2 regions of the Mesobacillus sp. MER 48 genome follow, and region 2 is predicted to be linked to the other one. Evidence: a T-box and tRNA genes for the amino acid it is inferred to sense, from the RefSeq annotation. Region 2 holds a T-box; the other holds one or more tRNA genes.
What was found. The T-box of region 2 lies ahead of alaS (alanine--tRNA ligase). A T-box ahead of a tRNA ligase gene usually reads a tRNA of that ligase, here a tRNA-Ala.
Positions count from the first base shown of each region.

Region 1: it has a tRNA-Ala gene. The T-box ahead of alaS (alanine--tRNA ligase) is inferred to sense a tRNA for this amino acid. The anticodon was not compared.

Region 1 is NZ_JAMAUR010000017.1:11,335-16,826, forward strand. Features, by position in the region: gene M3593_RS23300 (glycoside hydrolase family 31 protein) at 1-756, shown strand, start outside; gene M3593_RS23305 (glycoside hydrolase family 13 protein) at 735-2,444, shown strand; tRNA gene M3593_RS23310 (tRNA-Ala) at 2,494-2,566, opposite strand; gene M3593_RS23315 (MgtC/SapB family protein) at 2,673-3,368, opposite strand; gene M3593_RS23320 (DMT family transporter) at 3,516-4,430, shown strand; gene M3593_RS23325 (GNAT family N-acetyltransferase) at 4,445-4,996, shown strand; gene M3593_RS23330 (GNAT family N-acetyltransferase) at 4,997-5,492, shown strand, end outside.
Region 2 is NZ_JAMAUR010000001.1:977,330-982,821, reverse strand. Features, by position in the region: gene recD2 (SF1B family DNA helicase RecD2) at 1-287, shown strand, start outside; gene M3593_RS05080 (PRC-barrel domain-containing protein) at 413-889, shown strand; gene M3593_RS05075 (hypothetical protein) at 899-1,090, shown strand; gene M3593_RS05070 (YrzQ family protein) at 1,114-1,248, shown strand; gene M3593_RS05065 (AI-2E family transporter) at 1,529-2,608, shown strand; T-box leader at 2,674-2,886, shown strand; gene alaS (alanine--tRNA ligase) at 2,962-5,492, shown strand, end outside.

The DNA.
Region 1 (5,492 bases), on a different contig from region 2:
TGGACACAGGTCGGGGCTTTCATGCCTTATTTCAGAAATCATAGTGTACAGGACAGTATCCGACAGGAGCCATGGGTTTTTGGTGAAGACACAACTGAAATAGTAAAAAAATACATCAAGCTGAGATATAAGTGGCTCCCTTATCTATATTCCCTTTTCCATGAGTCATCTCAAACGGGAGTTCCAATCGTTCGTCCTCTTGTGATGGAATATCCAGAGGATGAAAATACATTTAATATCAGCGATCAGTTCCTATTGGGGAGCAATGTCATGATCGCGCCTATTTTACGGCCGGGTACCACCCATCGGTCCATCTATCTTCCTGAGGGAGTTTGGTATGATTACTGGACTAAAGAATCCTATCAAGGTGGAAAGTATGTCTTAATAGAAGCAGCGTTAAATAAGCTCCCAATCTTTATAAAAGAAGGAACCATTCTTCCTATGGGGTCAGAGGTTCAAAATACAACTGAAAATCAAATCCTTGAGATTGAAGTTTATGCTGGTGATAAAGGGAAGTTCAGTTTGTATGAAGATGATGGAAGTTCCCTTGGCTATAAAGATGGTCATTATTCCATCACAAATTTCCAAACTGAAATGAATGAGGGTTATCTAAAAGTTAATGTAAATATAAGTGGAGATAAGCAATGGAAAAGCCAAGCAAAAGGAATGAAGGTTTATGGCTACTCGGGAGACGTTAGGGTTGAGAATTTATCTGAAGTAAGGGAGCCGGAGAAATGGAAAATCGAGATACTGTAGTGGAAAAGGTAAAGAATGACCAACAATGGTGGAAAAAAAGTATTGTATATCAAATCTATCCTCGAAGTTTTTATGATTCCAATGGTGATGGTATTGGGGATTTGCAGGGGATTATCCAAAAGTTGGATTACTTAAAGGAGCTTGGCGTGGATGTGATCTGGCTAAGTCCTATCTATGACTCTCCAAATGACGATAACGGTTATGACATAAGGGATTACTACCAAATAATGAAGGAATTTGGAACGATGGAGGATTTGGATCATCTTCTTGATGCCGCTCATCAGCGAGGACTGAAAATCATCATGGATTTAGTAGTGAATCATACTTCTGACGAACACTTCTGGTTTGTAGAATCGAAGAAAGCTCAGGAAAATCCGTATCGAGACTATTATGTTTGGAAGCCAGGAAAAAACGGAAAAGAGCCGAACAATTGGGGATCGATTTTCAGCGGGCCGGCCTGGGATTTTGACGAAAATACAAATGAATATTATCTGCATCTTTTTTCAAAAAAACAGCCTGATTTGAACTGGGAAAATCCAGCTCTAAGGAATGAAATTTACACCATGATGAAGTTTTGGCTCGATAAAGGCATAGACGGTTTTCGTATGGACGTCATTAACTTTATTTCTAAGGTCCCTGGTCTTCCGGATGGGGAGGTTAAAGAAGGTGCTATATATGGGGATGGAGGTCCATACTTCGTAAACGGACCAAAGATTCATGAATACTTGAGAGAGATGAATGAAAAAGTTCTATCTAACTACGATATTTTGACTGTTGGGGAGATGCCGGGAGCGAGTACTGCAGACGCGGTCATTTACACATATCCTGACAATAAGGAAATTAACATGATTTTCACTTTTGAACACATGGGATTAGATAGTGGTCCTACTGAAAAATGGGATCTCAAACCTTTGAACCTGGTTGATTTAAAGGAAAATCTGACAAAATGGCAGATTGAAATGCATGGCACAGGTTGGAATAGCTTATATTGGAATAACCATGACCAGCCAAGGATTGTTTCCCGGTTTGGTGATGACCAAGAGTACCGAGTGGTATCTGCCAAAATGCTTGCGACTTGCCTTCACATGATGCAGGGGACACCTTATATTTATCAGGGTGAAGAGATCGGGATGACAAATGTGAAGTTTGAATCCATCGAACACTATCAAGACGTCGAGACATTAAACATGTTCAGAGAAAAACGATCTCTTGGAGTTCCAACAGAAGATATCATGAAATCAATTTATGTAAAAGGCAGGGACAACGCCAGGACTCCTATGCAGTGGAACGAACAAACTCATAGCGGCTTCACGAAAGGAACTCCATGGATCAAAGTAAATCCACGCTATAAAGAAATTAATGTAGAAGCCGCTTTAGCAGATAAAGAGTCTATTTTTTATCATTATAAACATTTAATTGCTCTTAGAAAGAAATTAGATGTCATCACAACCGGTGACTTCAATCTATTATTTGAGGATCATCCAAAGCTTTTTGCATATGAGCGAAGAAGTGAGAATGAAAAGGTTGTTGTGTTGTGTAACTTTAGTAGAGACGAAATTGTTATTGAAGAAGAAGTATTCTTAACTGAAATTGCTCAAGCAGAATTGATTGTACAGAATTATAAAGAAGTAGAACACGGTAAGTTAAGGCCATATGAAACATTAGTTTATTATCAAAAAGGTAATTAATAACTAAAAAAGCTGCAAAACCAATTGGTTTTGCAGCTTTTTTGGTAAGTGGAGAATAGGGGGCTCGAACCCCTGACCTCAACGCTGCCAGCGTTGCGCTCTCCCAGCTGAGCTAATCCCCCGTATCTGTTTAGATAAGGTACAAGAAAGATTATATCTCCTTCTTTATGGACATGCAAGACAAAAATTTCGGAAATAAGCAAAAAAGCCGCTCATCCGCGGCTTTTCTCATAATCCTTCAATCTCAACCCTGTTAATGCCATCAATTTCTGACACCGCCTCATATACATCCGTTGTCTTTCTGCGGAAGTCCACGGTTACGATCAATTGAACCAGCTGGTTCCCTTCAGCAAGATCCTTAATGCGGACATTTTTCAATGAGATTTTTTCCGCTTTGATCCTGGTAATAATGTCTGCAATGCTTTGTCTCGTAGTAACATTGAACTGCAGCCGGATCTCTTTTTCCCTTAATTGCCTTGGACCAATGAAGGTCATAAGGAATGGGATGAATTCAACACTGACAATCAGCAGTGCTACACCAGCAATGGCTTCCCAGTAAAATCCGGCACCCACTGTGATTCCGATTCCTGCAGCACCCCATATCATCGCTGCCGTCGTCAAACCGGAAATGGTATCATTCCCTCTTCGTAAAATAACCCCTGCACCGAGGAAACCAATACCAGAGACAATCTGGGCAGCCAGGCGTAGTGGATCCATCGTGATATTGACGTCTTCATCCCCGGGAAACATATAGGCTGATTCACTTGATACAACCGTCAACAGACAGCTGACGATTGATATGACTAAGCTCGTTTTAAGACCGACCGGTTTTCTTTTAATCTCCCTTTCGAGACCGATTATAAGCCCCAGAAAAGCAGATATCCCAAGCTTAAGCAAAATTTCCATATCAATTGATGAAAGCATACTGATCTCCTGCCCCTTATAAGATGTATTTACTTTCCCTAAAAATACTGAATTAAACACGGTATAGCGATTAAATTTCATTTAAGGTAAGCTAAAAATTCGATTTCATTGTAAAATACATATAATTCATATTAAAGGAGAATGGAAATGGAATCACCAAAACTAAATCCATATCTGGCAGTTGCAGTCGGTGTAGTGGCTGTATCGACCTCTGCCATTCTGGTTAAAGTTTCATCAGCGCCCTCCGGTGTCATTGCATTTTACAGATTGTTCTTTTCTGTTTTGCTGATGCTACCGGTATTTCTTATAAAGTATGTTTCGGAGCTTCGTCTTATTACGATGCGGGATTGGATGTTTAGCGGGATTGCCGGCATATTCCTAGCCTTTCACTTTATCCTCTGGTTCGAATCCCTAAACTATACTTCGGTAGCGAGTTCAACCGTCCTGGTCACACTTCAGCCGCTTTTTGCATTTATAGGAGCGTATTTTTTCTTTAAAGAGCGTGTATCTTTAAAAGCTATACTAAGTGGAATTATTGCCATCGGCGGGAGTGTCATCATTAGCTGGGGCGATTTTAAGGTTAGTGGCAGTGCGTTATTTGGAGACTTTTTGGCTATTGTAGCCTGCGCATTGGTCACTGTTTATCTATTATTTGGCCAAACAGTGAGGAAGAGGATGTCCCTGATCACCTATACCTTCATTGTCTATAGCATCAGTTCAATAACTTTATTTTTCTATGTAATAGCTGTAGGTGAATCCTTCTATCCGTACCCTGCTAGTGACTGGGTTTATTTTATTCTCCTCGCACTGATTCCGACCTTGCTTGGCCACACCCTGTTCAACTGGTCGGTTAAATGGATCAGCGCTTCGGTCATTTCAATGGCCATCTTGTTTGAACCAGTAGGTGCAACTCTATTGGCCTTCTACCTTCTTGGCGAAAAAGTCATGTTGACCCAGGTAATCGGAGGATTAATTGTTATTGCTGGTATAACTTTATTTTTAGTTGATGAAAGAAAAATGAAAATCAAGAACCAGACAGAGATAAAATCAATCTCAGGTTAGGGGTGTATAAGGGTATGGAAATCAGAAAAGCTGCGATTGGGGATGCTCAGGGCATTGCCAAGGTTCACGTGAAAAGCTGGCAAGAAACGTATCAAGGTATAGTAAGCCAGGAGTATCTTGATTCATTGAAGGCAGAGGATCGCCAGCCTTTATGGGAAAAGAGCATCACACAAACCGCCGAAACTTCCCCGGTATATGTTGCTGTTACTACAGATGGAGAAATAGTAGGCTTTGCATCTTTTGGTAAAGAGAGGACAGGCGAATCCGAGGCAGATGGGGAGTTGTATGCCATTTACCTTCTGAAAAAGTACCAAAGAGAACGAATCGGTTTGAAGCTTCTTCAAGCTGGTTTAGAGGAATTATTAGGGCAAAAATATGATGCCATGCTTGTGTGGGTACTTGAGGAAAATGAAAGCCGGAAGTTTTATGAAAGTCTCCAACCAGTAAAAGCAGAAGAAGAAGAAGTCGAAATAGCAGGCAAAAAATATCCCGAAATAGCTTATCTATGGAAGGACTTAAAATTACTTCATCGGGCAGTAATAGAAAAACAGTCAGGGGAAAGATAAATGGAGCTGGAGAGTGTGTTTGAACAATTTCCTTTGTTGGAGACGGAAAGGTTTTATTTAAGACAGCTCAAAATAGAAGATGCCCCACAAATCTTCAGTTATTTTTCGCAGGATCCTGTGACTAAATATTATAATCTTGAGAGTTTTACACAAGGACAGCAAGCTCTGGAGCTGATTGAGAAATTCAACCAGGGCTATATAGAGAAAAGGCAAATCCGCTGGGGTGCTGAGCTGAAAGAAACAGGCACCCTGGTTGGTACTTGTGGTTTCCATGCAATTGACGCTAAACACCTCAAAGCAGAAATAGGCTACGAACTTCATCCCGATTACTGGGGTAAAGGAATGATGCCGGAGATTACGAAAGAGATATTGAGGTTTGGATTTGGGGAAATGGGTTTAAATCGAATAGAGGCATTGTACCATCCTCAAAATGAACAATCCTGGGCGGTGTTGAAGAAAAGTGGATTCGAATATGAAGGAACGCTTCGAAAGCGAT
Region 2 (5,492 bases):
CGGCCATCACAAGAAGCAAGCAATTCCTGATTCTCGTTGGCGAAGAAGATGCCTTGAAAATGGGCATCGAACGCGGAGAAGATACAGAGCGGAATACAACGCTTGTTGAAAAGCTAGTCGAGATGCTTCCTGATTTGAGCGGTAAGCAGACAGAGAAGGTAACTTTACCGGCTACACAAGAGGACAGTAAGCAGGTTGACTATCTGGAAATGATGAAGAGCGCGGACCCGATGATCGGAATGGAGAACGTGTCTCCTTATGATTTTATGGAAGAGAATAATGCATAAGAATCCGCAGCTATGTGGATTCTTTTTTATTTTTACAGACAGTGAAACGCTTTGGAAAACCTTACACATCATGATTTGCCCGAGACGGAGGAAACTAAGAGTGTTCGGAAAGGCGGGACACACTTTTGCGGACATTTTCACTTTTAAAGGGATTGCCTGTATATGAATTGGCGAGTGGTCAAAAACTGGGCGAAGTTTGTGATGTGAGCATTTCAAGCAATGGAAGCGTTGTAGGCTTACTTGTAAAAAAGGGTGCATTCATCAAGAAAACGTTTCAGGTCAAGATAGGTCAGGTTGAATCCTTTGGCTGGGATGGTGTAATGGTAAAAGACAAAGCAGCGTTGGAGCATTTGGAGGCAGAGCCTGAATATACGTTCGAGCATAATGAGGGACTTGCTGGCAAGATCCTGTTATCAAGGGATGGAGAACAGCTAGGTTTGTTGGAAGACGTATATTTCATGGAAGAATTGGGCACGATTGTAGGGTACGAACTAACGGATGGCTTTTTTTCGGATATCATGAATGGAAAGCGTGTCGTCAAGACAACCGGTCCGCCTGCAATCGGAAAGGATGCCATCATCGTGACAGTTAAACCGAGATGAGGTGTCCTTATGTTAAGTTGTCCCAATTGCAGAAGCAAGGATATTGGCAAAATTGGCATCAACCAATATTATTGCTGGAATTGCTTCATAGAACTGTCTTTGAATAAAGGTCTGATCCATACCCATCAAGTCGAAGAGGATGGAACCCTCAGCTCCCTTGATGACTTATTCGACGAAGATCAACGTCAATACGGCATGTAAAATAAACCGAAGAGGTGAAACACATGAACAAAATGTTAACCTCCGTGATCGCATTTGGCGCAGGTATGGCAGCCTATAACTATGCTTCCAACAACAATATGGTGTCTGGCAGGAAAATGAAGAAGCTAGGCAGAAAAATGACAAAAGCATTTCTTTAAAAAAGGAACCAATCCCCTGTAGTTTTTTATGCAGGGGATTTTCTAGTTGGGGAAATGGAAAAAAACCTCCGGAATTTCCAGTTCGCTATATTATGGCGAAAGTCGCTATAAAAAGTAAAAAGTCGCTATAAAAACTAAAAACTCGCTATAAAAAGCAAAAACTCGCTATAAAAAGTAAATTATCGGTCCTTTTTATTTAAAAAAATCCCGCCTCGGTACCAATAAAAGGTATAATCCGCTTCCTTTCTTTCAAGAATAAACAGGAGGGAGGGCGAACATGGTGAATATCCAAATGAAATGGTACTACCGGCTTGGATTTCTTCTCCTTTTGTTTATTGTACTTTTTGTTTTTATCAAGCTTCAATCTCTATGGGTACCTGTGCTTCAAATATTAATATCATTGCTGATTCCTTTTTCGATAGCTGCTTTCATTACATATCTGCTTCACCCGATTGTTGAATCCCTTCACCAAAGGGGCTTGCACCGGGGAGTATCGATTTTGATCATTTATATTTTATTTTTTGGCGGCGCAGGTTTTGCTTTTTATAAGGGTATTCCTGCTTTAATCCGCCAGCTGCGTGATTTGACGGAGAACGCCCCATATTTCGCCGAACAATATAAACAGATGGTTAACAATGTGGTTGACCAGACCTCGACATGGCCAGCAGGGATACATGAGAGGATCGAGGATGGAATCAACAGTATGGAGCAATGGCTTGATGGAGTGCTTGCAGGAACGATGTCTGTTTTGATGGGAATCATTAATTCCATTTTGACGATTGCGGTGATTCCGTTCATTGCCTTTTACATGCTTAAGGACTTCGATGCAATGAAAAAGGCAGCCTGGTACTTAACCCCCAGGCAATGGAGGCAGCCGGGCGCAAGATTTCTTCATGAAGTCGACAAGTCGCTCGGCAGCTATATACGCGGCCAGCTTCTCATCTGTCTGATCATCGGTGTGCTCTCCTCGTTGTTTTTCTGGCTTGCGGGTATTAAGTATTCGCTCCTTCTTGGAGCCATTGTCGGAATTACGAATGTGATCCCGTATTTCGGTCCGATCATTGGGGCAATACCGGCTGTCATCATCGCCGCAACAATGTCTATGAAAATGGTACTGCTGTCACTTGTGATCGTCTTTTCACTGCAATTTCTGGAAGGTAACATCCTATCCCCGCTGATTGTCGGAAAAAGCCTGCATATGCATCCTTTGATGATCATGTTCGCGCTTCTGGCAGGAGAAGAAGTAGGCGGCATCCTTGGGCTGATTTTGGCCGTTCCCGTACTGGTTGTTTTGAGGGCGGCACTGATCCACGCAAAAGACCACATCATTCTTGAGAGAAAAAAAGCACGTCCGACATAAATTTATGCCAAGTCGTTTGACAAACGCAATCCAGCTATATATAATTCGGCTATAGATTAATAATTCGAAAAATGTAGAAGGAACGAGTATGTTATAGACCATCGTCCAGAGAGGGATTGCCCAGGCTGAAAGAATCCCCGGTGAAGGATAACAGAAGGCTATTCCGGAGTGCAGGCAAAACCTGCCGTAGCAGCTGCGTTAAAGCGTCATTGAGAGATGGGCGTGCGTTTTTGCGTCCATAATCAGGGTGGTACCGCGAGCAAGCTCTCGTCCCTGTCCAGGGATGAGGGCTTTTTTTGTTGCCTAAAATCCCTGAAAGCTAAAATTTCACAAGGATTTAGGAGGTTTGTTTCATGAAGAAACTGACAGGTTCTGAAATCAGAAGAATGTATCTTGAATTTTTTAAGGAAAAAGGCCATGCCATAGAGCCAAGTGCTTCGCTTGTTCCGCACGATGATCCGTCCTTGCTTTGGATCAACAGCGGTGTAGCGACATTGAAGAAGTATTTTGACGGCCGTGTTATTCCGGCAAACCCGCGTATCACCAATGCGCAAAAATCGATTCGTACGAATGACATCGAAAATGTCGGCAAAACAGCACGCCACCATACCTTCTTTGAAATGCTCGGCAACTTTTCGATCGGTGACTACTTCAAGGTAGAAGCAATTGAATTTGCATGGGAATTTCTAACGAGTGAGAAGTGGATCGGATTTGATCCTGAAAAATTATCCGTGACGATTCACCCTGAGGATGATGAGGCGTTTAACATCTGGAAAGATAAAATCGGCATTCCTGAAGAGCGGATCATCCGTCTGGAGGGTAACTTCTGGGACATCGGTGAAGGCCCAAGCGGTCCGAACACAGAAATCTTCTATGACAGAGGTCCTGAATACGGCAACGACCCTGAAGATCCGGAGCTTTATCCTGGCGGTGAAAATGACCGTTACCTCGAAGTATGGAACCTTGTGTTCTCTGAATTCAACCATAATCCGGATGGCACATACACGCCGCTTCCGAAGAAAAATATTGATACTGGTATGGGACTGGAGCGTATGGCTTCTGTAGTCCAGGATGTTCCAACAAACTTTGAAACAGACTTGTTCATGCCAATCATCAATGCAACTGAGGAAATCTCCGGTGAAAAATACGGACAGTCCAAAGAGAAGGATGAAGCATTCAAAGTTATTGCTGACCACATCCGTACTGTAGCTTTCGCTGTCGGTGACGGTGCACTTCCTTCCAACGAAGGCCGCGGGTATGTACTTCGCCGTTTATTGCGCCGTGCTGTACGTTATGCAAAAAAGCTGAACATCAACCGGCCATTCATGTTTGAATTGGTGCCGGTAGTGGGCGAAATCATGCATGATTTCTACCCGGAAGTAAAAGAAAAGACCGACTTTATCCAGAAGGTCATCAAAAATGAAGAAGACCGCTTCCATGAAACGCTGCACGAAGGCCTCGCTATTCTCTCTGAATTGATTAAGAAGGAAAAGGAAAAAGGCAGCGGCAAAATCCAGGGTGAGGATGTCTTCAGACTATACGACACATATGGATTTCCAGTTGAACTGACCGAAGAGTATGCAGAAGAAGAAGGTTTGAAGGTCGACCACGAAGGCTTTGAAAGAGAAATGGAACTCCAGCGTGAAAGAGCTCGTGCGGCACGCCAGGATGTTGGTTCCATGCAGGTTCAGGGAGGCGTTCTGGGGGATATTAAAGAAAGCAGCGAGTTCGTCGGATATGATAACTTTGAAACGAACAGCAAAATCGTTGCATTGATTAAGGAAGGCGAGCTTGTTGAGGAAGCGAATGCTGGCGACGAAATCCATTTCATCCTTGATGTCACACCTTTCTACGCTGAAAGCGGCGGACAGATAGCTGATAAAGGTACAGTCGAAGCAAATGGCGTCAAGCTGTCAGTGAAAGACGTCAAGAAAGCTCCGAATGGTCAAAACCTCCACAATGCAGTGGTGGTGGAAGGAACTGTTTCGAAAGGACTTGAAGTCACTGCAAAAGTCGATCAGGATAACCGTGCAAAAATCATCAAGAACCATACTGCAACACACCTGCTGCATCAGGCGTTGAAGGATGTACTGGGCACGCACGTCAATCAGGCAGGGTCACTTGTCGAGCCAGACAGACTCCGATTCGACTTTTCTCACTTCGGCCAGGTAACCGCTGAAGAACTTGAGCAAGTAGAAGCTATCGTCAACGAAAAAATCTGGAGAAGCATCCAGGTGGAGACGAGCTTCAAGCCAATTGCTGAAGCGAAGGCAATGGGTGCGATGGCATTGTTTGGCGAGAAATATGGTGATATTGTCCGTGTCGTAAAAGTTGGCGACTACAGCCTCGAGCTTTGCGGCGGATGCCATGTTCCTAATACATCTGTCATCGGGCTTTTCAAGATTGTATCCGAAGGCGGCATCGGTGCTGGAACAAGAAGGATAGAGGCTGTAACCGGCGAAGCGGCTTACAAGGTGCTTAACGACCAGATCGGCATACTGAAGGAAGCTGCTGGTAAGCTGAAGACTTCTCCGAGGGAAGTGGCGAACAGGATCGATTCACTGCTCACAGAAATGAAGCAGCTGCAGCGCGAAAATGAATCCCTTGCTGCTAAATTGGGAAATATTGAAGCAGGGAGCCTAACATCACAGGTCAAAGAAATTAACGGTGTCCAACTGCTTGCTGCACGCGTCCAGGCTTCTGATATGAACAGCCTGCGAAATATGGCTGATGACTTAAAGCAAAAACTTGGTTCTGCAGTCATCCTGCTTGGCATGACAGATGGCAGCAAGGTCAACCTGATTGCAGCTGTTACAGATGATTTGATCAAGCAAGGCTATCAGGCTGGAAAATTGATCAAGGAAGCAGCAGCCATTTGCGGCGG